DNA from 4 places in the Paenibacillus sp. Y280 genome. Region 1 is predicted to be linked to each of the others. Evidence: riboswitches for the same ligand, from Rfam matches in the RefSeq annotation. Region 1 holds a riboswitch; each other region holds the start of a gene.
What was found. Region 1 has a riboswitch for cyclic di-AMP ahead of AC1TPC_RS12640 (NAD-binding protein). Riboswitches for the same ligand answer to the same signal wherever they lie in the genome.

Region 1 (6,106 bases):
CTTATCGCTGGATTGCCTGTTTTCTCCGACGTGTAGGCTACGCTCAGGAACACGAGGAACAGACACATCATCGCTGTGAACACAACCCAGCCTTGCTTTTTGTTTTTGGCGAATAGGCCGAAGGTGTAAGGCAGTGCAGCGGGCAGCGCCCACATCGATAAAATCTGGATGACGTTCGTCAGCGGATTCGGATTCTCAAAGGGATGCGCCGAGTTGGCGCCAAAAAATCCGCCGCCGTTCGTTCCCAAATGCTTAATCGACTCCAGCGAAGCGACAGGACCAATCGCAATTTGCTGCATCGCGCCCTCTAGCGTTTTGACCGTCAATGTCGGATCAAGCGTCTGCGGCACTTGAAGGGCAACGAGCACAAGCGTGATGACAAAAGCAACCGGAAGAAAAATTCGCGTATGCGCTTTGACGAAGTCCTCGAAAAAGTTGCCTATCGTTTGCCCTTTGCTCGTAATGCCGCGGACGAATGCGATCGCAACCGAGAAGCCCGTAGCCGCTGACGTAAACATCATCATCATGATGACCGCCATTTGCGAGAAATAGGATAAGGCGCTTTCCCCGCTGTAATGCTGCAGGTTCGTATTCGTTATAAAGCTGATGACCGTATTAAACGTAAGCGTCGGCTCCATGCTCCCCATCCCGTTCGGATTAAATGGAAGCGCGTTTTGCAAACGCAGAATCAAATAGCTGAAAGCTACCAATATGATATTGGTTGCGATAAAGCTAATTGCGTACATTTTCCAGCTCATGCCCTCTCGCCGCTTTAAACCTATGATTTTATAGATAAGCCGCTCAGAGCCTCCGAACACCTTGTCTAAGCGATTATGCTCATTCGAGAATACGTGATAGACGTAGGTTCCTAATGGCTTAACTAGCAATAACAGAATCGCAATGACGATCAGCAATTGAAAAATATCCATCGTAGATGATCCTCCTCCATTAAAACTTTTCCGGATGAATTAAGGCATAGATGAGATAAACGAAAACAAATAAAGCCATAACCATCACGATAATCATTCGCTTCCGCCTCCCGTTTGGTCGATTACGCTGCCGCACCAAGTCAAAAATCCGTAAAATAAACCAAAGCAGGTTAGCAAAGCGATGATCATATAAACATCCTGCATATTGAATTCCCTCCTGCATTATTTGTGACTTAAAAGAAAACCGACTTCACCGGTTTGCGAGTATACGATATGGTCCGCACCGAGCCCCTTGTAAACGGCCCGCGGATTCCACTGCTGCGTGATCACGTAGATCGGCTTGGTCGTCCAAGTCCGGCAGCAATGGACAAAGCGGCAGCTTAGTGCAAAGCTGCTCTCGAATATGAAAACATCTTGAATCGGATAATGCGGCGGCTGCCAGCTTTGGCGATCATTTGTATTGATATAATGCACGCCCATGATCCCTTGCTTGCGGAGCTGCTTCTCCTCCTGCTTGCTATTCGTCAGGACGATAAATTTCATTTGATGAAACATTAAAGTTCGAATAAATGATTTGCCGGATTCGTTGAATCCAGCTACGATAATATGCTCTTCCAACAACTTGCTTATCCTCCATTTGGTAAAAAAGGTAACAAAAAGAAGCCTTGGGATAAGAGGAACCAATCCCGCGGCTTCTTATGCCCGCAGCTAAAATAAGCCGCGGGAAGCGCGATGGCTGTTGCCTCTCTCGAGTACACTTACGAGGTTAGCTGTCGGATTCGGGCCTTGAGAGTTGCCCTACGCCTGGCTGCTGCCAAGCGATTCACCCCATGAAGCAAAGAGCGTACATACACGCCTTTTCTTCGTTGGTTCCCCCGTTCCTGCTGCTGCAGGATTCAGCAAATTAAAACCATTTCAAGCAGCTGCTCTGTTTTTGGGCAGCAAAAAACCACAGAGGCTTATGACACTCTGTGGTCGACATTAATCGATCACAAGCTTCATCATTCCTCTCTAATCCACGCTTACGAGGTTAGCTGTCGGATTCGGGCGGTGAGAGTCGCCCTACTTTGACCAGTATCCATGGCACCAGTCAAAGATTCACCCCTGCTCTACGGCCGTTCGACTCTCACATCGAACATGCGCAAAGCTCATTTATTGGTTCCCCCGTTTTCCGCATTCACGGAAACTCAGCGATCAGCAAATCGAAACTTATTAGTAAATCCTGTATCGAATCTTACTCCTCGCTATCGCCACTGTAAAGAGAGCCCGCTGGCGAATTTAGCTAATTTCAGACCCCCAGAACGTTTCGCAGCGCTTACATAGAATTCGATCTCGATATATCTCACTATTTCTACGTTTTACTCCTATTTTCGAAAATAATGATATGCACTCACAAGCCACTTTTCAGCGGAAATAATCAGATTTTTCTAAAGAGTAGAATAGATGAGAATGAACGAGTTATCCAGCGAATTAAGCTTTTTTTATTAAGATATTGATAGTTTTTCTTGTAAAATGGCTAAAGGATGCCATATCCCGAAATACAACTGTTTTACAATGATCGCTTTCGGGTTTACTATAGACGGCATGCCTGAATATGGCAGTTAACCTCGCAAGCGAACTGGAGGAGAGATTACGAACGATCACGCAATCAGAAGCCATTCATGAAACAATTCCAGTGAATCTAGTAGAGCAGCTGTGGGAACTCCCGTGCTATCCAAGCCCGTTTCGATGATAAAGGACGTGCGAGTTTTATATTTATTTGCAGCCGCAGCCTTGAGCTTGACGGATTCTCGTTCATCTTGTTCAACCGGTAAATCCGAATGGGATGAGACTGTTTTATTCAAACAAGCAATCTCGTACATATCATTGTTTTAATTCGAAAGATTTACAGATAAGCAATTAGGGATTATAATGAAGAGTACACTATTAACGCTGAATTTTTCGAATGAAAAAGCGGGGGAACCAACGCTAACGTTTTCTAACGTTTTGCAAGGGGTGAATCCAGGGATTTGTAACCCTGGTAGGGCATTCTCTCTAGCCCGAATCCGACAGCTAACCTCGTAAGCGAACAAAGGAGAGATTTTTTCATGTTGACCAATTGTGCAAATCATTTGCACCTTTTCACGGAACAGACCCCTTCTTTATCCGTCACACGAATCGAGCTATTCGTCATCCCTGCTCTCGCAGTCGATTCTGCAGGCCACCGCATTTGTCTCCGTTTAACAAGTGATCAAGGATTCGGCTGGAGCGAGCTGTTTGCGAGCGACACCGAAGATTCGATTGACTTGGAACGATGGAGCGATCTGCTCCAAAGCTTTATCGGCAGCGTCTCTCTTCCGCCTCTACACCATTTTCAATACGACAAAACGGATGAGGACGGACGTATTCTCGACCTATTCGCCTCTGCAGTCAATCATGTCCTGGCACAATCCGCCGATTCGTCTCCGTACAACAGCGATCTTGAAGAATCTGTTTTGCGTCAACGTTCTGTCTCCTATGTTTCTTTGGATTGACTGATTTCATGACCAAAAATAGACAGTCCAGAACTAGCACTAGGTTCTGGACTGTTTATTTTTCAGGCTCTATATCCGGGATCCCTCCAACTTCTGCAATACCCAATCCAGCAGAATCTGACTTCCCTTCTGCGATCCAAGTGAACCATTAACGATTAAATCCGCGTACCAGCGTGTCGGCTCTACATACCGATCATGGGTATGTCTCACCAAATCCAAATATTCGCTTATCGCTTCATCCATGGAGTAACGCTCATTCGAAAATTTCCCTAATCGTCTTGCGAGCCTTTCATCGGACTGGCAATCAACAAACACTTTATAATCTAAGCATTCTCTTAGCTGCGAAAAATGGAACAGCAAAAAACCTTCAATAATGATTACGTCATCCTTATCGGACAAAGATTCATTGAAATCCTCTAATACCTTATCTAGATCAACAGCAGCCGGATCGTTAAAATCTTCATAAGCTTTGCCAGAAAATGAAGCAACCGTTATCGGCCTTTCCTTCTTATAATACTTGTCCATATGTATGACTTTTACTTTATAATGGCTAAGGCCGTGGGCAAGAAATTTACTCAATGTGGTTTTCCCGCTGCCAGACCCGCCAGCAATGCCAATTGCAATCGTAGAGCGCATGACGACCCTCTCCAAGCATTTCGAATTTACTCCTATTTTAATACAAGATGGATGGATTGTCCTCTTACGTGCAAGCAAGAAGACCGATCTACAAGGCAGATTGTGAGAACTCATTTTTTAATCGATTTATAAGATCCGAAGGTTGAGTTAGATAGTCAGGAGATGTAACAGCAACCATGATTTCTTACATATATAGTTTCCTTTTTTACCAGCTCATCTGCCTTCGTTCTAAAAACATCAATCTCATTATAAAGACAGACAATTTCGGGTACATCATAAGTATTAACAATCTCAATAAACTGTACTTTGTGATCTACATCATATTCGAACTTTATAAACAATTGCTCAAAATAGCTGGGGTTATATGGGTTATCCGTGCTGCGATATTTAGAGTAATCTCTAAAAATTTCTTGTACTTCTCGTTCACTCATTCCCAGCTTAAATGGTCCGATTCCAACCTTTGGCATAATTATTATAGGTTCCATTGTGCATCCTCCACTCCGAATTAGCAAAATAAAAAAGACCTTCCCTCTCGCAGTTACAACGCGTAGGGAAAGTCCTTTGATTTCGCTCGCTCTATCTGACTAACCAACCGCCATCTACAGCAAGAATATGGCCATTCATATAATCAGAGGCTGCGGATGCCAAAAATACCGCCGGCCCGATCAAATCCTCAGACGTTCCCCACCGTCCTGCTGGTATCCGTTGCAGAATTTGGGCGCTGCGAATAGGATCTTCGCGAAGCGCTTCCGTATTGTCCGTGCTCATATACCCTGGAGCAATCGCATTAACCTGCAGGCCTTTGCCAGCCCATTCGCTAGCCAGCGCTTTCGTAAGACCGGCAACCGCATGCTTGCTGGATGTATAGCCAGGAACGTTAATGCCTCCTTGGAAGGAGAGCATAGATGCAATATTAATGATTTTGCCGGAGCCCTGCTCGATCATATGCTTGCCCGCAAGCTGGGAAAGGACAAAGACAGAATTGAGGTTCACGTCGAGCACATCCTGCCAATCCTCGTAGCTATGCTCAGCAGCAGGAGTCCGGCGAATAATGCCAGCGTTGTTGACCAAAATATCGATGCGTCCCAGCTCATCAACCGTGCGTTCGATAATGCCCGCAAGCTTGCTGCGATCTGAAATATCGGCTTGAATCGTAATCGCCTTCCGCCCCAGCGCCCGCACGGCGTCCGCTGCTTTATCAGCCGGCGTGCTGTTCGTGACAAGCGCCACATCGGCGCCTGCTTCAGCTAGTCCAAGCGCAATTGCTGCGCCAAGTCCACGGCCAGCGCCTGTTACGACCGCTGTTTTCCCCGTTAAATCAAACAAACCCATCGGTTATGTCCTCCCTCTCGTACGCTTCCCGCTTTCTGGAAGCTCTGCCTTCAACATTTGTATGTGAAGCGCCTCATATTTCGCCGCAACTTCGGACGTAATCCCGTCATCCGTAATGATAAAATCAATTTCGCTTAATTCGGCAAACGTAATTAACGCGCCTTTGTCGAACTTATTATGATCTGCCAGACAATAGACGGTTTTGGCGTTCTCCAAATACAGCCTCTTCAGCTTCGCTAATTCCTCTGTAAAGATCGTAAGCCCGTATTCCAAATGAATGCCCGTGGTGGATAGAAACAGCTTATGGACATTCAGCCGCTTGATCCACTCCTGCGATTCCGCGCCAATGAGCAGATTATTGTGACGGTAACCGCCGGGAACTACGAGCCTTACCTGATCCTTCAGCGTTAGCTCGCGAATAATGAGCAGATCATTCGTAAGCACGGTTACAGGCATATTCGGAAGCCGCTTCGCCATCTCTAGCGTCGTGCTGCCCGCATCAAGCGCTATAATGTCGTTAGGCTCAATGCAGGAAAGCGCAAGCGCGGCAATAGCTGACTTCTCCTGTTGATGCTTGCTGTTCGGGAACTGCAAAGGATAAAGGCTATCCTCGCCCTCCTGCTCCAGCACTGCTCCGCCGTGCGTACGTTTGAGCAGCCCCTTCTCCTCCAGCTTCTCCAAGTCCTCGCGAACCGT
Region 2 (6,106 bases), on a different contig from region 1:
TTTTTCATGAATGAAGAGATGCATGTCTTTACCGTAATCGTCGAGCAATCCAGTATGAATAAAGCTTCCGCTTTGCTCAATCTGTCGCAGCCTGCCATCTCTCGCAAGATCGCTAAGCTTGAGCAAGAATTAGGCTCTCCCTTATTTCGACGGATCGGCAAACGGCTTGAGCTTACCCGGATCGGGCAAATGACGTACGAATATGCCTTAGAATTGCGCCAGCTTCACCGCAAATATTTGCAAACCGTCTCCGAGTTTACTTCAGCGGGACATACTACGCTGACGATTGGCGCAAGTCTGACGACACTGCAAACGACGCTTCCCGATTTAATTCAAAGGCTAACGTCAACCCACCCGGAAATCGACATTAAAGCGATTACGGGCAAGACGCATGAAATCGTGTCGCTCGTTCGCGATCAAAAAGCCGATATCGGGATCGTAGCGTCAAGCATCGAGGATTCGACATTAAGATGTATCCCTCTGTTTGAGGATCATCTGTCGCTTGTGCTTCCGCGCAATCAAGTCATTCTCGATAAAAGCCCGTTAGGCATTCAAGATTTGACCGGCATGCCGATGATCTTGTTCTCCAAAGGAACCTGGTACAGAATTCTTACCGACGAGCTCTTCGACAAATACCATCTTCAGCCGGATGTGCGCATGGAGATTGATTCTTTTGAAGCGATATTGCGTTTGCTCCATACTTGCAGAGCGGCTACGCTGCTGCCCCAATCGTACATGCGCAAACAACTGCTCGAAGACAATGAGCTTGTCATTATCCCTATTCGCGAGCTTGAGGATACGAAGCGCACCACCTCGCTTATTCATGCAGACTCAGCAGCGCTGAGCCCCTCCGTCCGACTATGGATTAACGAGCTGGCGGCGCGTTTTCCAACCAAAAAGGACAGCAGCCTCTAAAAGAGGCCACTGTCCTTCAGCATTTCCAATATTACGCTTCCGAATCCATCCCCAGCCGTTTTGCGACAAAAGCGGTGGTGCTGGCTTGGAGCAGAACCGTAATGAGAATGGTCATTAATTAATAGAAGCAATCTATTCCGCATGCTGGATGCCTGCGCTTGTGATCATTCCCGATTAAACAGCAGGAATAACCCCCGTTTCTCTTACCCACATCATAAATACGAGCTCATTTTTGTTCCATCCCGCCTTGCGGTCAGGCAAACTATAGAAGCACGGCCCGCCAGCATCCCAGCTATAACGATAAGTATGAGCAATATTAGCAAGTGATGTATGATTGGCGTCGCAGCGGTTTCCACCTGCATGTCAATTCCATTCCTAATAACAACTTAACGAATAACAGTTGCCTCAAAATCTTCGATTTGCGCGTTTGTTCCGATAACAACCATCACATCGCGCTCAGCAAGCACATCTGTTGCCGTTGGCGCAATAATGATGCCGGATGGCTTGTTGATCGCAACGATGCTGCAGCCGAACCTTGCTCGCGGGTTCAGGTCATGCAGCGACTTGCCGTTCAAGCAATGAGGTACAGCAAGCTCGGCAATCGTATATTCCTTGGAGAGCTCAATATAATCGAGCAGGTTGGGTGAAACGAGCTGATGCGCAACACGAATGCCCATGTCCCGCTCCGGATAAACGACGCGGTCGACGCCGATTTTCTCAAGCACGCGGCCATGCAATTCCGTCATTGCTTTCGCAACAACCTGCTTGACACCTAGATCCTTAAGCAAGATGGTCGTTAAAATACTCGCTTGAATGTCATCGCCAATTGCAACGACGCCGCAGTCAAAGTTGCGTACACCGAGCGAACGAAGCGTTTCTTCATCCGTACAATCGGCAGTTACGGCATAAGTGAGGACACCGCTCATTTCCTGAACGGCCTCCTCGTCCTTATCAATGCCAAGCACCTCATTGCCGAGCTCGATTAGCTCGCGGCCTAAGCTTGATCCAAATCTACCTAACCCTATTATGACAAATTGCTTTTTCTTCGTCCCCACTTGCAGCTTCCCCTATCCAATCGTAATTTTGCCTTCAGGATACCGGTACAATTCTTTTTCTGTGCGTGGCCCCAGCGCATAAGCTAGCGTCAAAGGTCCAAGCCGTCCGGCAAACATCGTTAATGCAATGACTATTTTTCCTACTGTGCTGAGCTCCGGAGTAACGCCAATCGACAACCCCACCGTACCGAACGCAGAGGTGGCTTCAAACAATAATTTAATGAACGCATGATCCTCCGTCATCGACAAGATCATCGTTACAATAATAACTAAACCTAATGAGATTAATGTAATCGTTAGCGCCTTAAAAATCCTGTCCTTGCCAAGCCGATGCCGGAACATCACAATATCCTCGCGTCCGCGAATCATCGCAATAACAGCTCCGATCAGTGTAGTAAAGGTCGTGGTCTTGATACCGCCGCCTGTCGAGCCCGGCGATGCCCCGATAAACATCAGAATGATGGTGAAAAACATAGTTGCTTGTCGCAAAGCTGTATAATCAAGCGTATTGGCTCCCGCCGTCCGCGGCGTCACCGACTGGAAGAAGGAGGATAAAATCTTACCGCCCCAGTCCAACGAGCCAAGCGTCTTCGTATTGGAAAACTCGAAAACAAAAATGACGATTGTTCCTACTGCTATTAATGTCCCCGTCATGGACAGGACAACCTTGCTGTGCAGCGACAGCCTGCGGTTTTTGCGATACTCCATCAAATCCGACATGACGACAAAGCCTAAACCGCCGGTTATGATGAGCATCATTGCCGCGATATTGACGATGGGATCAGATACGTACAGCGTTAAGCTTCTGTAGTCGCCAAAAATATCAAATCCCGCATTGTTGAATAAGGAAACGGCATGAAACGCTCCGAAAAACAACGCTTTGCCAAGCGGCATATCGAATGCAAACCTTAAGGTAAACAAGATGAATCCGACGAATTCGATCGCCAGTGAATAAACGATGACCCTCCTAATGAGCCGAACGATACCTTCCATGCTCGACTGATTCATAGCCTCTTGCAGCAAAAGACGCTCTCGAAGTGAAATCTTCTTGCGCAGTACAAGCGCAACCAGCGTTGCCATCGTCATAAAACCCAGTCCGCCTAGCTGGAATAAGCACATCAATACGACCTGGCCAGGAACGGAGAAATATGTACCCGTATCCACGACGACAAGCCCCGTAACGCATGTCGCCGAGGTCGCGGTAAACAGCGCATCGATGAAAGGCAGCCGCTCACCGCTTGCCGATGCGAATGGCATGGATAATAATACGGCACCCAGCAATATAATAAGCGCGAAGCCGCAAACCAATATGCGCGGAGGCGACCACTTGAGAACATTCCAATCCCTCTTCATCCGTTGTCCTTCTTCTGTGTATGTCTTATCATAATTACTTGTTTTTGAGCATAAAAAAAAGCACTGGAAACTCAAGTGCTCTGTGCGATGAGTCCTGTTCCAAGACGCCTACGAGGTTAGCTGACGGATTCGGGCCTGGACAGGCAGCCCTATTCGGCGGCAAGAGCCCAAGCTCCACCGCTAAAATTCACCCCATGCCGCCAAATGAGAACCGCCTATGCAAACAGCTAGTTCATCTATTTTGACAGCTTTATGGTTCCCCCGTTTTCCTAAGGAAATTCGGCTGTGCTATTCAATTTGTATGACGTTAACGATTATAATCCTAAAGCAGTCCATATATAAAGGTGATATTTTTGACAAAAGGGACGATATTAGTCCAAATACGGGCATTGGGATTAAGAAGCAAGCTTCAAGCTTGCTGGACATCGTTATTTCGCAGTTTCTTGTGTGCAAACCTTTATTTTCATTGGATAAATCAGGGATTAATGTGTTAATGTATGGACATATGCTACTCATTTTAAAGACAGTTGAGGTGAATCCATGATTGATTCTATCAAGCCTAATGAATGGAGACGTTTTCTATGGGCGGCGATTGCATGCTTTATTATTTATGCAGCCGTTGACATCGTTCCCATGTTTGCCTCCATTGCATCCGGCGAACTAAACACAAAAGTTATTGAGAAATCGACCGCTGAGAGCCGCGCCACCGCTTTCGCAGAGAAACAGACGGGTCTAAAGGTCAAATCGGCTAAAGCTGTTCATCAAACCGATAAAATAATGAACGGCTATCTTTCCAAAAATAAGCTGTCCAAAACGTATGCTGACAAATATGACCCCAGCTTCCCGACCGATACGTTTCAGGTTGATTTGAAATTTAGCGGCGGCGGCGGCTTCGTTTACTTACATATGCAAAGCGAAAAAATTGTAGCATGGAATTTGCAAATCGACGGTGAAGAACTCTCTGATGCAGATAAAACGAAGGAAGCGAAAGCTTTCCTGACGAATCAAAGCTTCAGCGGGGTTGAATTTCAAAGTAATCGAATATTGGAAAACGGTGATTGGGAGGGCATGCCTAAAGCCGACTACGCCATACAGGATGCGAAGTTAACGATTCATGTTGATGCGCGAATCGTTGATGGTCGAACCGTCATAACCAAATATAAGCCTGCATTTATCGCCCCGGATGATTACATCAATTATGTGAAGAATCAAGACAGGATTGCTGGTTTCCTTACTGGCTTCGGTTACTTCTTCATGAGCTTTGTCTTGTTCGTCTTGGCTATTATTTATGCCGTGCTATACCGAAAGTTTACCTCTTTCAAATTTGGTATTATATTGACCATCGTTTACTTTATCACCTATATCATCATGAATCTGAATGTGCTGGACGGCATTCGAGCCTCGATGGGTGAAAATGACCTAGCTGGTGCGACAACGGCCGTTACAGCAGTCGTGACTGTGCTTCTGACCATCCCAATGGCCGGAGCCATTTATATTTCATTGATCGCTGGCGATGGCCTATGGAAGGCGCAGGGCCGCGACTTATGGCCGCGCTTCGGACAGAAAGGCTACGGCGACCATGTATGGCGCAGCGTAGGCCTCGCCTATTTATTCGCGATTATCCTATTCGCGCTGCAATCCGTCATCTTTATCGCCTTAAGGCTGACAATCGGCACATGGGACACATCGGATGCCACCCAGTCTCCTTATAATATGGGCATATTATGGCTCATGCCGGTGCTTGCTTGGGCGGCTGCCATTTCAGAGGAAGCTGTCTTCCGTTTCTTCGGCATTGGATTATTCCGCAGATGGTTCAAAAACACGTTTGCCGCTGCGCTGCTTCCAACCTTCTTCTGGGCGCTTGGACATGTGATGTATCCGTTCTATCCATCCTCGACAAGATTGATCGAGCTGATGATTATTGGGCTCGTTTTCAGCTTTATTTTCGTCAGATACGGCTTGATTACATCCATGTTCACCCACGCGATCTTCAACAGCGTAGCGGTCGGCTTATCGCTGCTTACGATTGGAACGGCGCCAAATATTGTCTCGGCTATCTTCTTCTCGGTGCTGCCGGTGCTGATCGCCTTTGTGATCAAATACTTTAGCCATAAAAAAGAGAAGAAGCCGTCAGTTACGACGACTCCTCCCCTAGAGCAGCTATAATTTGCGAAGCTAATTTATCACCAATAGATAGAGGCCGAAAGTCTTCGACTGAGGCCTCTTTTATTTTTTTGATCGAGCCAAAATGTTTCAGCAGAAGCTTGCGGCGCTTCTCGCCGATTCCCGGAATCGAATCGAGCCTCGATTCAACCATAGACTTGCCGCGCTGCTCGCGGTGGAACGTAATCGCGTATCGATGCACCTCGTCTTGAATGCGCTGCAGCAAATAAAATTCTTGGCTGTCTCGCGGCAAAGGTACAATCTCGGCAGGATCTCCTGTCATGAGCTGCGCCGTTTTGTGCTTCGCATCTTTCACGAGGCCGCATACGGGAATAAACAAGCCAAGCTCATTCTCCAGCACATCAAGCGCAGCCGATATTTGCCCCTTGCCGCCATCGACTACGATCAGGTCGGGAGCGGTAAGCCCTTCCTTCAATACGCGCTTATAGCGGCGCCTGATGACCTCACGCATCGTTTCATAATCATCGGGTCCCTTTACTGTTTCCACCTTGTATTTGCGGTATTCCTTGCGATCCGGCTTGCCTTCGGTGAAGACGACCATAGCCGAGACTGGATTCGTTCCTTGAATGTTCGAGTTATCGAAAGCTTCAATCCGGCGC
Region 3 (6,106 bases), on a different contig from region 1:
GCCGTTCGCATATCCGATCCCGAGCAGCTTGCCCATAACAAGGCGCCGATTGGAAGCGTCAGGATGCACGATAAGCCCCGCTTCCATCAAATCCTCAAAGCTTATCTCACCCGATTCGAGAAGCGACTCTGTACGGAGCTCTGAGAGTGCCGTACGAATCGCATCCGGACTTGCGTTCTCGATGCCGATATCCCCTTTGTACAACGCCTGCTCCTGCGGCAAAAAAGCATGCTTGCACCCGGGAGCGTGCCTCGCAACGATTTTGCGAATGCGCTCTCCCGCATGGTCGGGATCTGTAAATATAATGACGCCGCGGCGCTCGTTCGCCAGCGCTATTCTTCTTAATACATCCTCACCGATAGCCGAACCATTCGTCTCTATAGTGTCCGCTTCAACCGCCCGTTTTATCGCTGCGGTATCATCTTTACCCTCAACGACAATGATCTCTTTGATCATCAAGACCATTCCCTTCAACATAAACTCTTATAAGCCCGCAAACATGCAAAAAGAAGAGGCAGTGCCTCTCCTTATGATGGCATATTTAATTGAATATTACGATAAGATGATGGTAATCCTGCAATTAGCTTGAAGAAGGTTTATTTGGCCCGAGCACGTAAACGGTAAAGCCTTTCTTCCTGCCAAACTTATTTGCCGTTTTGTTGCTATCGAAGTATACGTCGATTTTTTTGCCCTTCACCGCGCTGCCCGTATCCTCTGCCCGGCGGAAACCGATGCCTTCAATATAAACCCACCAGCCGATCGGAATAACCTTCGGATCAACCGCTATGGTCCGTCCTTCTTTTACACGGGAACCGGATGCCGTAATTCCGTAATCCGGATGATCCGAATCTTTACCTGTAGAAGCGACACCTGCAGAATAAGCAGTCAGCGTGACGTTCTTAAGTACGGTTTTGGCCTTAAATGTTACACCGCTCTTTGTCAGCATGGCAACACTCGGGCTTTTGTTTGAGAGCACAGTCACTTTAGGCTCAGCCTTCTTCGTTCCGATCGCGATAACATGGTCCACCGCAGCGGTCTCGACAACCTTGCTGACCATCTTCTTCGAAGTGAGAATTCCGTCCTCGTACTGCTTCTCGATATGTTCAACAATAAGGCCTTCCTTGCCGGTTTGCACGAGCTTTTCCTTACCCGCTTCCAGCGTAGGATCTTTCTTCTTTACGATAGAGTACGGCATGGCACGCTCGGATTCAGACACCTTCGTGTCAACCCGTACAACCGTTACCGTTAATTCCGAATCAACTACCGTATTAAGCGGAGGCATTACTTTATCATGATTACGAACTGGAATATTTAATTCCTCGATCGCTGCCTGCACTGTTCTCTCTGTCGTATATACAGTAGAGGTCTTGCCATCAGCTTTCACAATTACCGGAATCGCTTGAGTTACCTCAATTCGATCTCCGTCCTTTATTGCCGCATTAAGCGGTATGGACACCTCATCAAGTGGTCCAATTGCGATAGCTTGTTCATCCAGTAGGCGTTGCAGGACCCATTGCTTCGTTTCCACAACGGTTTCTTGTCCATTCACTACTACGGAGACGCTTTTGACAGCCGTTCCGTACAACAACACCAAAAACATGAAAGTCATAGCGATTGAGATAGTAGCACTCAAAAGAATCAAACGCAAGTTTTCACGCTTCCATCGCAATGCGAAAGACATGCTGGATGATCGTTTCCCATGGGTGTCCTTAACCTGGAGTATTCCCACTTCATCGGTCCTCCTTCATAGCCCCGCCGCCAAGTGTTACGCATGATACAACTGACGCGACTATAGTATATTGGCGTGCAAGCACGCAATCCAGTACTGCTATCGATCCTCCCACCCCCATCTTTTATCCCTATGTCGACAAATTCCCGTTTATTCGAAAATAAAAAGAAGCCGTCGACAGAGGATCTGTTTCGTGGCTTCCCGGTAAATGACTACGCTGGGATACAGAAAAATGGATGCACGAGGTTGATCACTCTCTATGAACGCTTACGAGGTTAGCTGACGGATTCGGGCAAGAGAGACGCCCTATTCGAAAACGCAATGCTCATGGCAAAGGTTCCGAAATTCACCCCTTGAAGAATTCAAAACACGGTACATAAAACCCGTATTTGGTTCCCCCGCTCTCCAGATGGAGATTAAGCGCAAACTGGAAATCCAATACAAAATGTAATGCTCTGAGTTGAATCATAACCTCATACGAGGTGAATTGTAAAGATACGATAAAAGACGATTTAAGCTAAAATGGTGGATAAAGACGGAAAAATTAAGCGATAATCGCTATAAAAATTAGTTTTTACGCGATAAAGGTCTTAAATTCTCTCTGTTTCTCTCGTTTTTATACAATACCAAAACATTTTTTACCGTTTTCGGTCGTAATCGCACCTATTTCTTCTACCGATTTGCCTAATAATTCGGCTGCCGTCTGTGCGACTAGTGCCACATAAGAGGACTCATTTCGCTTCCCTCTGAAGGGGTGGGGAGCCAAATACGGAGCATCGGTTTCAATCAAAATTTTATCGAGCGGAACCTGCTTGAGCACCTCTTTGGGAACCCTTGCATTTTGGAAAGTGACCGGTCCCCCGAACGAAATATAGAAGTTCATATCGAGGCATTGCTTCGCGGTTTCAGGGCTGCCGGAGAAGCAGTGCATGACCCCGCCAACCTCGGCTGCATTTTCCTCCTGCAAAATTCGAATAACATCCTCATGCGCGTCACGATTATGAATAATGATCGGTTTGCCTACTTTACGGGCAAGACGGATTTGCTCGCGAAATACGCGCTGCTGAACGTCTTTGGGCGAGGTATCCCAGTGATAATCAAGACCGATCTCACCGATGGCAACAACCTTCTCATGCGCGCATAAACGCTCTATCCACTCCAAATCCTCCGGAAGCATGTCAATGCTGTCAACCGGGTGCCAGCCGACAGCCGCATAAATAAATTCATACTGCTCAGCAAGCGCTATCGTCGTTGGAATGGTCTCGCGGTTAAAGCCGATATTAAGGAGCATGTGCACGCCTGCATCCTTTGCGCGCTGAATAACTTCGTGGCGATCCTCATCGAACTTATATGAGTCTAAGTGGGTGTGGGTATCAAATAGCAATGTCATGTTAGTGTCAGGCTCCTTCAGTCGAGTTTAAATAATTTTTTTAATGAATCAGGTATTTGTGAAATATTTTTTTTGAGCGGCTCTTCCGGATAATACAGATGATATTGCCCCTGATGCAATCCGGTTATTGAACGAACGATGTCGGATTTGGCAGATATTTCACTTATTTCATCCTGACCGTCCAACAACAAAATCGGCGCTTTTTCTTTCTTTTCTCCTTCTTTTTTATCCGGTCGATATACGTCGTATGGCAGGTCAAACGGGAAGTCAATTTCCATATGATAATCGGGATTCATTCCTATAGAAGAGAAGCAATCGCTAATCTCATTTAAAAGCTGATCATCAGGGTTATCAATCGTTATGTACTTATATAAATGACGGTTCATAAATCGATCGCAAAGATCGCTTAACAGCGAATCCTGCTCCTCTGCCCATTGCGTGAAAGCCGTTTGAACTAGCGCCTCATCCAGTTTCAAATAATCATTCACCGTCATGTTGTTATGAAGCAGACATTTAAGAGGGTTCGGCAACCATTCAAATGTATAGCCACCCACATAAAGCTCCTGTGCTCTACGAAATATTTGACGTAAAATAATCTCAGAGCTTCTTGTTACTGGATGGAAGTAAATCTGCCAATACATTTGATAGCGAGACATCAAATAATGCTCTACGGCATGCATCCCGCTCTCTTTCACTACAATTTTCCCTTTATAAGGTCGCAATACGCGTAATATGCGCTCTAAATCGAAGGTTCCATAGTTTACGCCAGTATAATAAGCATCTCTAAGCAAATAATCCATGCGATCAGCATCCATTTGGCTAGATATGAGGCTTACAACGATGGGCTTTGGATATGTTTTCTGGATAACTGCAGCAACCTGTGAAGGGAAATCTTCCGATACAGCTCGCAGCACATGATTGATTTCCGAATGCTCAAGAATAATTTTGCAGGTCCACTCTTCGTGTTCCGTGTCGAATACTTCTTCTAAGGAGTGGGAGAACGGGCCGTGACCGACATCATGCAGCAAAGCCGCACAAAGCGAGACCAGCCGCTCCTCGGCAGGCCAATCAGGATAGCCGTTGCGCTCGAATTGAGAAATAATTTTACGCGTTATTTCATAGACTCCCAGCGAATGCGAGAATCGGCTGTGTTCCGCGCCATGAAAGGTCAAATACGAGGTTCCTAATTGGCGTATTCTTCTCAAACGCTGGAACTCCTTCGTATTAATCAAGTCCCAAATGGTCTGGTCCTGCACATAAATATAATGATGGACAGGGTCTTTAAAAACCTTCTCTTCGGTCAACTGCTGCTTCATCGTCTCTCATCTCCTTTGTTCATATTTTCGACACAAAATGTTAAACTATTGTCGAATTGTGTCGTAAATCAGTTTCCAAAATGTCGAAGCTGTTGTATTCTATTACAGAGTAATATGACCCTTGTGTATAGTCAAATACTTAACCCATCGAAGTATAAAAGTCAATTTTATTGGTTGACTATTATGGTAATCGTTGGTATTATAGTAATCATAAAAAGCAAAATTTATGTCGAACGATGACGAATCGTATTTTGAGAGGGGCAATGATATATTATGATGAAATCTACTGGTATTGTTCGTAAGGTTGATGAGCTAGGTCGTGTTGTTATTCCAATCGAGTTACGCCGTACGCTAGGGATCGGCGAGAAGGATGCACTTGAGATTTACGTTGATGGCGAGCGCATCATGCTTAAGAAATACGAGCCTGCATGTATCTTCTGTGGCAATGCAGAAAACGTATCTTACTTCAAAGGAAAAATTGTTTGTCATATTTGTTTGTCTGAAATGCCAACACCTGTGACAAAATAAAAAAAATCGGTTATACTGGACTTATCAACTTGTTAATTCTAACCTTTTTTATACTCCTTGATGCCTTCCTGCGCTTGAACCCGGCCAGGAAGGTCTTTTTTTTGTCTAGTTAATGGTTATCTATACATCTTTATCTATTAACCTCGTTATATACATCTCGTTTTGGCAATCCTCGATCTACGGCAACCATCTTTATCGCTTCCTTTCGATCGTATTGCTCCTCGTAATGAGCAACATGAGCAGCAAGGTCAAGCTCAGACCACCAAATTTCAGCAATTGGTTGCTCGATAGCGCCAGAGCCTTCTGATCCTTCCACGACGATACAAAACTCACCCAGCGGCGGATGCTCCGAAAACCATTCGATACATTCCGATACCCGGCCGCGCACAGCCTCTTCATGCCGCTTCGTTAGCTCTCTAATGCATGCAATATGACGATCACCCAAACATTCCAAAACAGCTTCCAATGTCTTAACAATACGGTGTGGGGACTCGTAAAAAAGAAGGGTTCCTTTCTGAGCCAGCATATCCTTCAGCCATTTCATTAACGATTTTCGTTCGCGCGGCGGAAACCCGGCAAATAAAAATCGTTCTGTCGGCAAGCCTGATATAATCAGCGCAGATAATGCGGCATTTGCACCAGGAATAGGAATTACAGGAATATTATGTTCAACAGCTTCTTTTACGAGATCGGCGCCAGGATCGGAAATCGCCGGCAACCCCGCATCGCTAACGAGTGCAATCGATTGTCCCTCTAGCAGCAATCGGATAAGCTCAGGTCCGCTTGCTCGCTTATTATGTTCATGATAGCTAACGATACGCGTACCGATTTCAAAATGTGTAAGCAGCTTGCGCGTTTGCCTTGTATCCTCAGCGGCAATAAGCTGCACTTCCATCAGCGTGCGAATCGCCCGGAAGGTCATATCCTCTAAATTACCGATTGGCGTCGCTACTAAATATAGGCTGCCTGTGTTTTCTTTTGCAGCATCTGAGAAGCTTTTCTGTATGTTCAAACGATCTGCACCCCGTTCTCATAAACCATAATAGGCGGAAGAAGCTTAATATCAGGCTTTCCATCCCGCATCGCTTCTATTAATACCATATTGGCTTCCGCATTCGCATGAGGATGAACAAATTGTATCCG
Region 4 (6,106 bases), on a different contig from region 1:
CTATGAGGAAACCGCCTACTCCGATACGGGCATACCTGGAGTACGGATTAAGCTCTATCTGGATCCGAGCCATGCCAAGCTGAAGGATCGTTATATGCATGCAGCCAAATCCGCGCTCGCAAGCTATGCGAAATGGTATGGCGAATACCCTTACAGCACGCTGTCGATCGTCGTGCCTCCCAAAGGGGCTAACGGTGCTGGCGGCATGGAGTATCCAACGCTCATTACCGCATTCGCAGCCGAGAAGGAAAATCCCGGCTACGATTTGGAGCGAACGGTCGTGCATGAGATCGGCCATCAATATTGGTACGGCATGGTCGCCTCCAATGAATTCGAGGAAGCTTGGCTGGACGAGGGATTCACGTCCTACGCCGAGGATAAGGTCATGGAGACCGCGTACGGAATGGAAGCGAATCTGCCTATGGAAGCCAGCTACATGACCAATCCTGCGCCGCTCAAGCAGCCATCCTGGGCATACGGCAGCCACACGCAATACGCCGAGAACGTATACATGCGAGCGAAGCTCGTGCTCGTTGGCATCGAGAATCAAGTTGGCTCCAGAACGATGCAAAAGATTTTACGGACCTATTTCCAAAAATATAAGTTTAAGCATCCTTCCACTGCCGACTTCCAGCGTGTCGTAGAGACGGTGACGAAGGCGAGATGGCATGATTATTTCAGCCAATATGTGTACGACGACCAAATGGCCGATTTCTCGGTCGAATCGATCCGCGTTCGCCCGGTTGCGCAAGATGGCGCCAATATGTACGAGTCAGTCGTGCTCGTCAAGAAGAACGGCGGCAGCAACGGCGAGATCAAGGTCGTTTTGCAGTTCACCGACGGCAATAAATTAACGAAGCTATGGAATGCCGAAGAATCTCACGTTCAATATACGCAGCTGCATTCCGCGCCGCTCAAATGGGCAATGATCGATCCGGGCCACAGCAACGTACTCGACAATAAGCTCATCAACAACTATATGCAGGCCGAGCTGCCGGAGGATAAGCGCACGAGGTGGAGCATTGGCGCAGTCAAGCTGCTCGAAGGGCTGCTCGGGTCGCTGAGCTGGTAAGTAATTGCGTTCAAGGAGCGATAAACGATGAAGATACATGTGAAGCAAGGCTGGCAACTCGCGGTTAAACATTTTTATCTCGTTATTTTATTATTTTTGTATCAGCTGCTATGGGGGTTTTTCCTCTATCGCTTCATTGATTCGGTCGTCTCGCCGCTGCTGCGGCGGTATCCGAGCTCCTATCCGTCCGACACCGCTGCCCAGCTCTTCTTGACCGAAGCCCAGTTCCAGCTATTCAAGACCGATCTGATCACTCCGTATGTGTGGACCCTCGGCGGCCTCATGGTTATTAGAATGCTGCTAACTCCCTTGTTTAACGCCGGTCTGTTCTACTCGCTGAATCAAACGAGATTAGACGGAGGAACCCGCTTCCTTGAGGGCATTCGCAAAAACTGGAAGCCTGTTGTGCTTCTGTACTGGATGGAAACCGTCTTATCGCTGGCTCCCGCTTGGTGGCTGCTCCCGCGCGGCCTCGATGCGCTACTGGAGAGCGGCTCCATTCCAGAGCTGCTGGGAGCGGTGCTGCCTGGGGCCGGCCTGTGGCTGCTGTGGGGTACGGTGCTGCATCTGCTGTTTCTAGCTATGCAATTCGGCGCCACATCGGGCGAAGGCGTATTCCGTTCCTTATGGAAGGCTCTTCGAAACTTTATCTCCTTCGCAGCCATTTCACTCATCATGTGGGGGATCGGAGCAGCTGCCGGGCTCGTTGTCACCAGCTTATCGATGCTCTGGGCCGGCTTGTTCGCGCTCATCCTTCATCAAGGCTATTACCTCGTAAAAACAGTAGTGAAGGTATGGACCATAGCCGCGCAGTACGATTGTCTACAGACGAAACAATCCTAACCTGAAGAAGCCTTCGGCTCCACAAATTATTGTGGATACGAGGCTTTTTTTATTTTCAAAATAGACCGCAACTAAATCATGCAATTTCTGTATATATAGATGAAAGTAAATGAACAATGGAGGATACACATAAATGATGCGCAAAAAACTGATTTTATTATCCATGGTTTTGCTCTTATCGGGCGGTTCATTGGTTGCAGCAGACAAAATGTTACAAAAAGTAACGCTGCTTTTTAATAATAAACAATCCATTGAAGATGGTTTATTAGTCGATGATAAGGTTTATATCAATATTCGTTCCTTAAGCGATTCCCTGCAGGCTTTTACGCAGTGGAAGGGGAGCGATAAGAAGCTTGTCATTCAGAAGCCCAATGTTCATATGTTTCTGATGAATGAGAAGCGGACGATGTTTGGGCAAGTTGATAAAGGTACGGTTCAGAAGTTTTTGGTGCAGGCGCAAATCGATAATTTGAACGTTGCCATCTCTGAATTCAAGGTCACGATTGTCGATCCTAACGATAAAGAAACGACCATTGACGGCCGCAGCCAATCTGATGTTGATTTCAAGGAGTTTGTCGAAAAGGATACCTTCTGGTTCAGCTCCAAGCTTGTCTCCTATGAATTTAAGTTCTCAGGCAAATACAAGCTCCGGTTCTGGATGGAGCAAAAGAACGAAGGCCCGCAGCTCATCTCTGAAAAAATCATTACTGCGAAATAATAGCTTGTCTACATGTAGATGGAGTTGTCTTTCAAGATGATAGATCTTGAGGGACGGCTCCTTTTTCATGCCGCAAACTGAATTTTTTAACTCGTCATTCTTCGCATGAGAGTTTTTTAATCTTTCTCCGCAAAATGCTATCATACCGCCATTATCCGCATGATTGAATAGTCTTTAAGACAGGATACCAAGGGGACAAATCGGTATATTTTACACCGGATCCACATAATTAATGAAATTGAGTCATTGCATTTAGTTAGAAAGAACTAGTGATGAGTGTTTATTTTACACAATAAACGGTTAAACGAAGCAAATAGTCAAAAGGTTACATGAGAATTATTAGAAATAGTCAGGAAAGGCAGGAGATCAATGAAAATAATCGAATAATTCTCAGGAGCAATAAAAAACTGCCTAATTTCCTATTTGGAAAACGGGGGAACCACTCTGGGTGAATTGATTCCGACGTTTGACATTTGTCAGCGCCTGAGGAGTCATAGGGAGCCTTCAACCGAACCCCACAGCTAACCTCGTCGGCATTGGAAGGAGTTTCACAATTGAAAAAGGTTACCGCATTACTACTGGGTCTCGTTCTCGTACTCGCTTTCCAGGCTGGGAGCGCTTTCGCAGACTCAAAACTAAACGGCTTCATCAATGATCTTATCGGTTCACCGTACAAAAGCGGCGGAACGTCGTCGAAAGGCTTTGATTGCTCCGGATTTACGAGCTATGTGTTCGAAAAAATGGGCATCGAGCTTCCACGCACATCCGGCTCGCAAGCAAAATCAGGCGATAAGGTTGCTAAAGAGGACCTTATTCCGGGAGACCTAGTTTTCTTCGACACTGTTGGCGGAAACAACAGCACGGTATCCCACGTAGGCATTTACATAGGAGATGGCAAGTTTGCACATTCCTCTTCTAGCAGAGGCGTTGTGACAGACAAACTTAACTCCTCTTATTATGAAAATCGTTTTATAACTGCTCGTCGTGTTATGGATGCAGATTCTTTCCAAGCATACGCCGACGGACAATAGAGTAACCTATTCCCTCTCTGTATGAGAGTTGCACGGGTAGACTCACTCAGCAAAGCCGCAGTTGTTTGTCCTCAAGCGACAAATGACATGCGGCTTTGCTGTTATTGCGCCGCTAAGGGGAAGGAGCAGTCTCAATGTATTTGTTTATTCATCGCAAGGATTTGCGTACCGAAGATTTGCGCGCATTCGATTATTTGAGAAATAAGGATTCGCAGGGCATTCATTTGCTAATCATAGATCCTGTCCTCACGGACGGAGGCAGATTAAACAGTCACAGCGGCCGTAATTTTATGGCGCAAGCCGCCTCCCTGCTGCACAGCTATTCCAAGGCGGGGAAAGAGCTGCATGTCCTGCATGGCGATCCCGCTTCGATTACCGAAGCGCTCTTAGAGGCGCATCCGATAGATGAGGTTATCGCCCATGCCGACTACACGCCTTACTCCCGCCGGCGCGACGAGCGGCTTCAGCTAACCGTCCGAGCCATGAATCGCCGCTGGATATCGATTGCCGATGCGCCGCTGGCCGATTTGGAAGCTTTCCCTGCGTATGCTCGGCGATCCGAGCCTTACAAGGTGTTTACGCCTTTCTACCGCATGTGGAGCAGCTATATGCAAGAGTACTACAGCAAGGCGGGCGAGACGACGATTCAGGATCTCGCGACCTTAAGCGAAATCAACACCAAGGTCGCTCTGCAATTCGCGCTGCCGGATGCCATTTCACACTCGCTTGGCGGCACGAGAGTAGAAGGCTCACAGAAATCGTCAGCTAAGCTGGATCGCTTTGCACGCGAGCGACTCGCCTCTTATGCGGATAGTCGGGACATCTACACGGAGGAGCATACTAGCGGGCTCGCTCGCTTCTTGAACACCGGCGCTATATCGGCGCGTCAGTCCTACGAGCTTACGCAGGGCTTGCCCGGTGCCGAAGCATGGATCCGTCAACTGGCTTGGCGTGATTTCTACTTGTACCAGGCCATGTACCATGAAGATTTCTTCCGTTACGAGCAGCTGGCGAACTTGTCACCGCTCTCTGATGCTTATCTTGCGGCATGGTCTGCCGCTGCCACTGGCATTCCGATCATCGACGCGGCTATGACGCAGCTGAACCGCACGGGGGATCTTCCGAATCGGCTGCGAATGGTAACGGCCATGTTTCTAACGAAAAACCTGCTTTGTCCGTTTACGCTTGGGGAGCAGCATTTCCGCCTTCACTTAAGCGACTATGACAATGCGCTTAATCGCGGCGGCTGGCTGTGGTGCTCATCGCTAGGCTATGATGCAGCGCCTTACTTCCGCATCATGAATCCCGAGACGCAGTCGCGCACCCATGATCCTAGCGGCAGCTACATCCGGCGCTGGCTGCCCCATCTCGCACATCTCTCGGACAAAGAGATTCATAAGCCGCAAAGCGGCGCCATCGTGGATCTAAAGGCGTCGCGCGCGCGAGCCATCGAGGTGTACAAGACCATACTCAAATAGCTGGAGCTGCATCGTCCTTAGCGGACTATCGTTTTAGACAAGCATGCCTTATATTGAATTATTAATAAATAAACCTCCACCGCCGCTTTGAAACAGCGAATGTGGAGGTTTTTTCTTGAGCTATAACCCGCGCTGCGCCTCTCTTCTTCCCAGAACGAGCATAGCCGCCAGCAGAAGAAGCATCAGCACGACCAGCAAGCTAATATACCATAGCGTAGACTGTACGTTATACTGGTCCATAAACCAGCCGGTCACTCTTGGGAAAATAGCGCCGCCAAGGCCGCCGCATGCGACCAGCAAGCTTGTTGTCCGCTCGGTCATTCCCGGGATAAGCTCATTGGCATAAACAAGGGCGATGCCGAAGATGCCTGAGAAGAACAAGCCGCTTAGCGCGACCAATGCCAGCATCCAGCTGAGCTGTCCCATAATCGCCATAAAAACAAAGACGACCGAGGCGCCAGCCGTAGCGATGAGCAAATAACGCGAATACCCCATCCGATCAGCAAGCACGCCTGCAAATAGACGCCCAAGCACCATCGTCCCCCAGAACAGGCTGAGCGCGGCTGCCGCACTCGATTCCTCCACGCCTGAGCGGACGATAAGAATAGACGGCAAATAGTTGGAGAAGCTCATTTCCATGCCAACATAAATCATAAAAAATAACGCCGATAATAGCAGAAACGGCAACGCTTTGCGCGGATAACCAAAGAAGGCAGATGATTCCGAAGCAGAAGCGGCAACCGAATCGGCAGCTTTGTTCGCTTTGTCCTGCTCTGCCGCAGCTCTCGGAATATATCCCAGCTGCTCGTCCAGCTCCCCGAACGACATCGTCAGCCAGAGAACGAACGTAATGCCTGACATCGCAGCCAATATCGGGAAAGAAACCTGCCAGACGCTCTGTTGAATCAGATAAGCCGCTGCAATCGGGATCAATAATGCGCCTACGCCAAAAAAAGTTTCCAGC

Region 2: linked by a shared signal. The riboswitch ahead of AC1TPC_RS00350 (TrkH family potassium uptake protein) and the one ahead of AC1TPC_RS12640 (NAD-binding protein) in region 1 are both predicted to bind cyclic di-AMP.
Region 3: linked by a shared signal. The riboswitch ahead of AC1TPC_RS22165 (ubiquitin-like domain-containing protein) and the one ahead of AC1TPC_RS12640 (NAD-binding protein) in region 1 are both predicted to bind cyclic di-AMP.
Region 4: linked by a shared signal. The riboswitch ahead of AC1TPC_RS24240 (C40 family peptidase) and the one ahead of AC1TPC_RS12640 (NAD-binding protein) in region 1 are both predicted to bind cyclic di-AMP.

The regions. Positions count from the first base shown of each region.
Region 1 covers NZ_JBXCIW010000008.1:34,769-40,874, forward strand. Annotated here, with positions in the region: gene kdpA (potassium-transporting ATPase subunit KdpA) at 1-929, opposite strand, end outside; gene kdpF (K(+)-transporting ATPase subunit F) at 949-1,026, opposite strand; gene AC1TPC_RS12640 (NAD-binding protein) at 1,152-1,550, opposite strand; cyclic di-AMP (ydaO/yuaA leader) riboswitch at 1,670-1,841, opposite strand; cyclic di-AMP (ydaO/yuaA leader) riboswitch at 1,934-2,132, opposite strand; gene AC1TPC_RS12645 (hypothetical protein) at 2,570-2,773, opposite strand; cyclic di-AMP (ydaO/yuaA leader) riboswitch at 2,850-3,011, shown strand; gene AC1TPC_RS12650 (hypothetical protein) at 3,017-3,442, shown strand; gene AC1TPC_RS12655 (uridine kinase family protein) at 3,512-4,078, opposite strand; gene AC1TPC_RS12660 (hypothetical protein) at 4,234-4,563, opposite strand; gene kduD (2-dehydro-3-deoxy-D-gluconate 5-dehydrogenase KduD) at 4,655-5,410, opposite strand; gene AC1TPC_RS12670 (DeoR/GlpR family DNA-binding transcription regulator) at 5,414-6,106, opposite strand, start outside.
Region 2 covers NZ_JBXCIW010000001.1:76,215-82,320, forward strand. Annotated here, with positions in the region: gene AC1TPC_RS00340 (LysR family transcriptional regulator) at 7-915, shown strand; gene AC1TPC_RS00345 (potassium channel family protein) at 1,302-1,970, opposite strand; gene AC1TPC_RS00350 (TrkH family potassium uptake protein) at 1,983-3,323, opposite strand; cyclic di-AMP (ydaO/yuaA leader) riboswitch at 3,414-3,618, opposite strand; gene AC1TPC_RS00355 (CPBP family intramembrane glutamic endopeptidase) at 3,864-5,489, shown strand; gene uvrC (excinuclease ABC subunit UvrC) at 5,458-6,106, opposite strand, start outside.
Region 3 covers NZ_JBXCIW010000023.1:7,574-13,679, reverse strand. Annotated here, with positions in the region: gene rnmV (ribonuclease M5) at 1-456, opposite strand, end outside; gene AC1TPC_RS22165 (ubiquitin-like domain-containing protein) at 581-1,729, opposite strand; cyclic di-AMP (ydaO/yuaA leader) riboswitch at 1,978-2,162, opposite strand; gene AC1TPC_RS22160 (TatD family hydrolase) at 2,346-3,113, opposite strand; gene AC1TPC_RS22155 (HD domain-containing protein) at 3,137-4,435, opposite strand; gene AC1TPC_RS22150 (AbrB/MazE/SpoVT family DNA-binding domain-containing protein) at 4,709-4,963, shown strand; gene rsmI (16S rRNA (cytidine(1402)-2'-O)-methyltransferase) at 5,094-5,975, opposite strand; gene AC1TPC_RS22140 (tRNA1(Val) (adenine(37)-N6)-methyltransferase) at 5,972-6,106, opposite strand, start outside.
Region 4 covers NZ_JBXCIW010000029.1:20,377-26,482, reverse strand. Annotated here, with positions in the region: gene AC1TPC_RS24255 (M1 family metallopeptidase) at 1-1,072, shown strand, start outside; gene AC1TPC_RS24250 (hypothetical protein) at 1,100-1,915, shown strand; gene AC1TPC_RS24245 (hypothetical protein) at 2,049-2,633, shown strand; cyclic di-AMP (ydaO/yuaA leader) riboswitch at 3,032-3,184, shown strand; gene AC1TPC_RS24240 (C40 family peptidase) at 3,188-3,664, shown strand; gene AC1TPC_RS24235 (FAD-binding domain-containing protein) at 3,799-5,142, shown strand; gene AC1TPC_RS24230 (MFS transporter) at 5,263-6,106, opposite strand, start outside.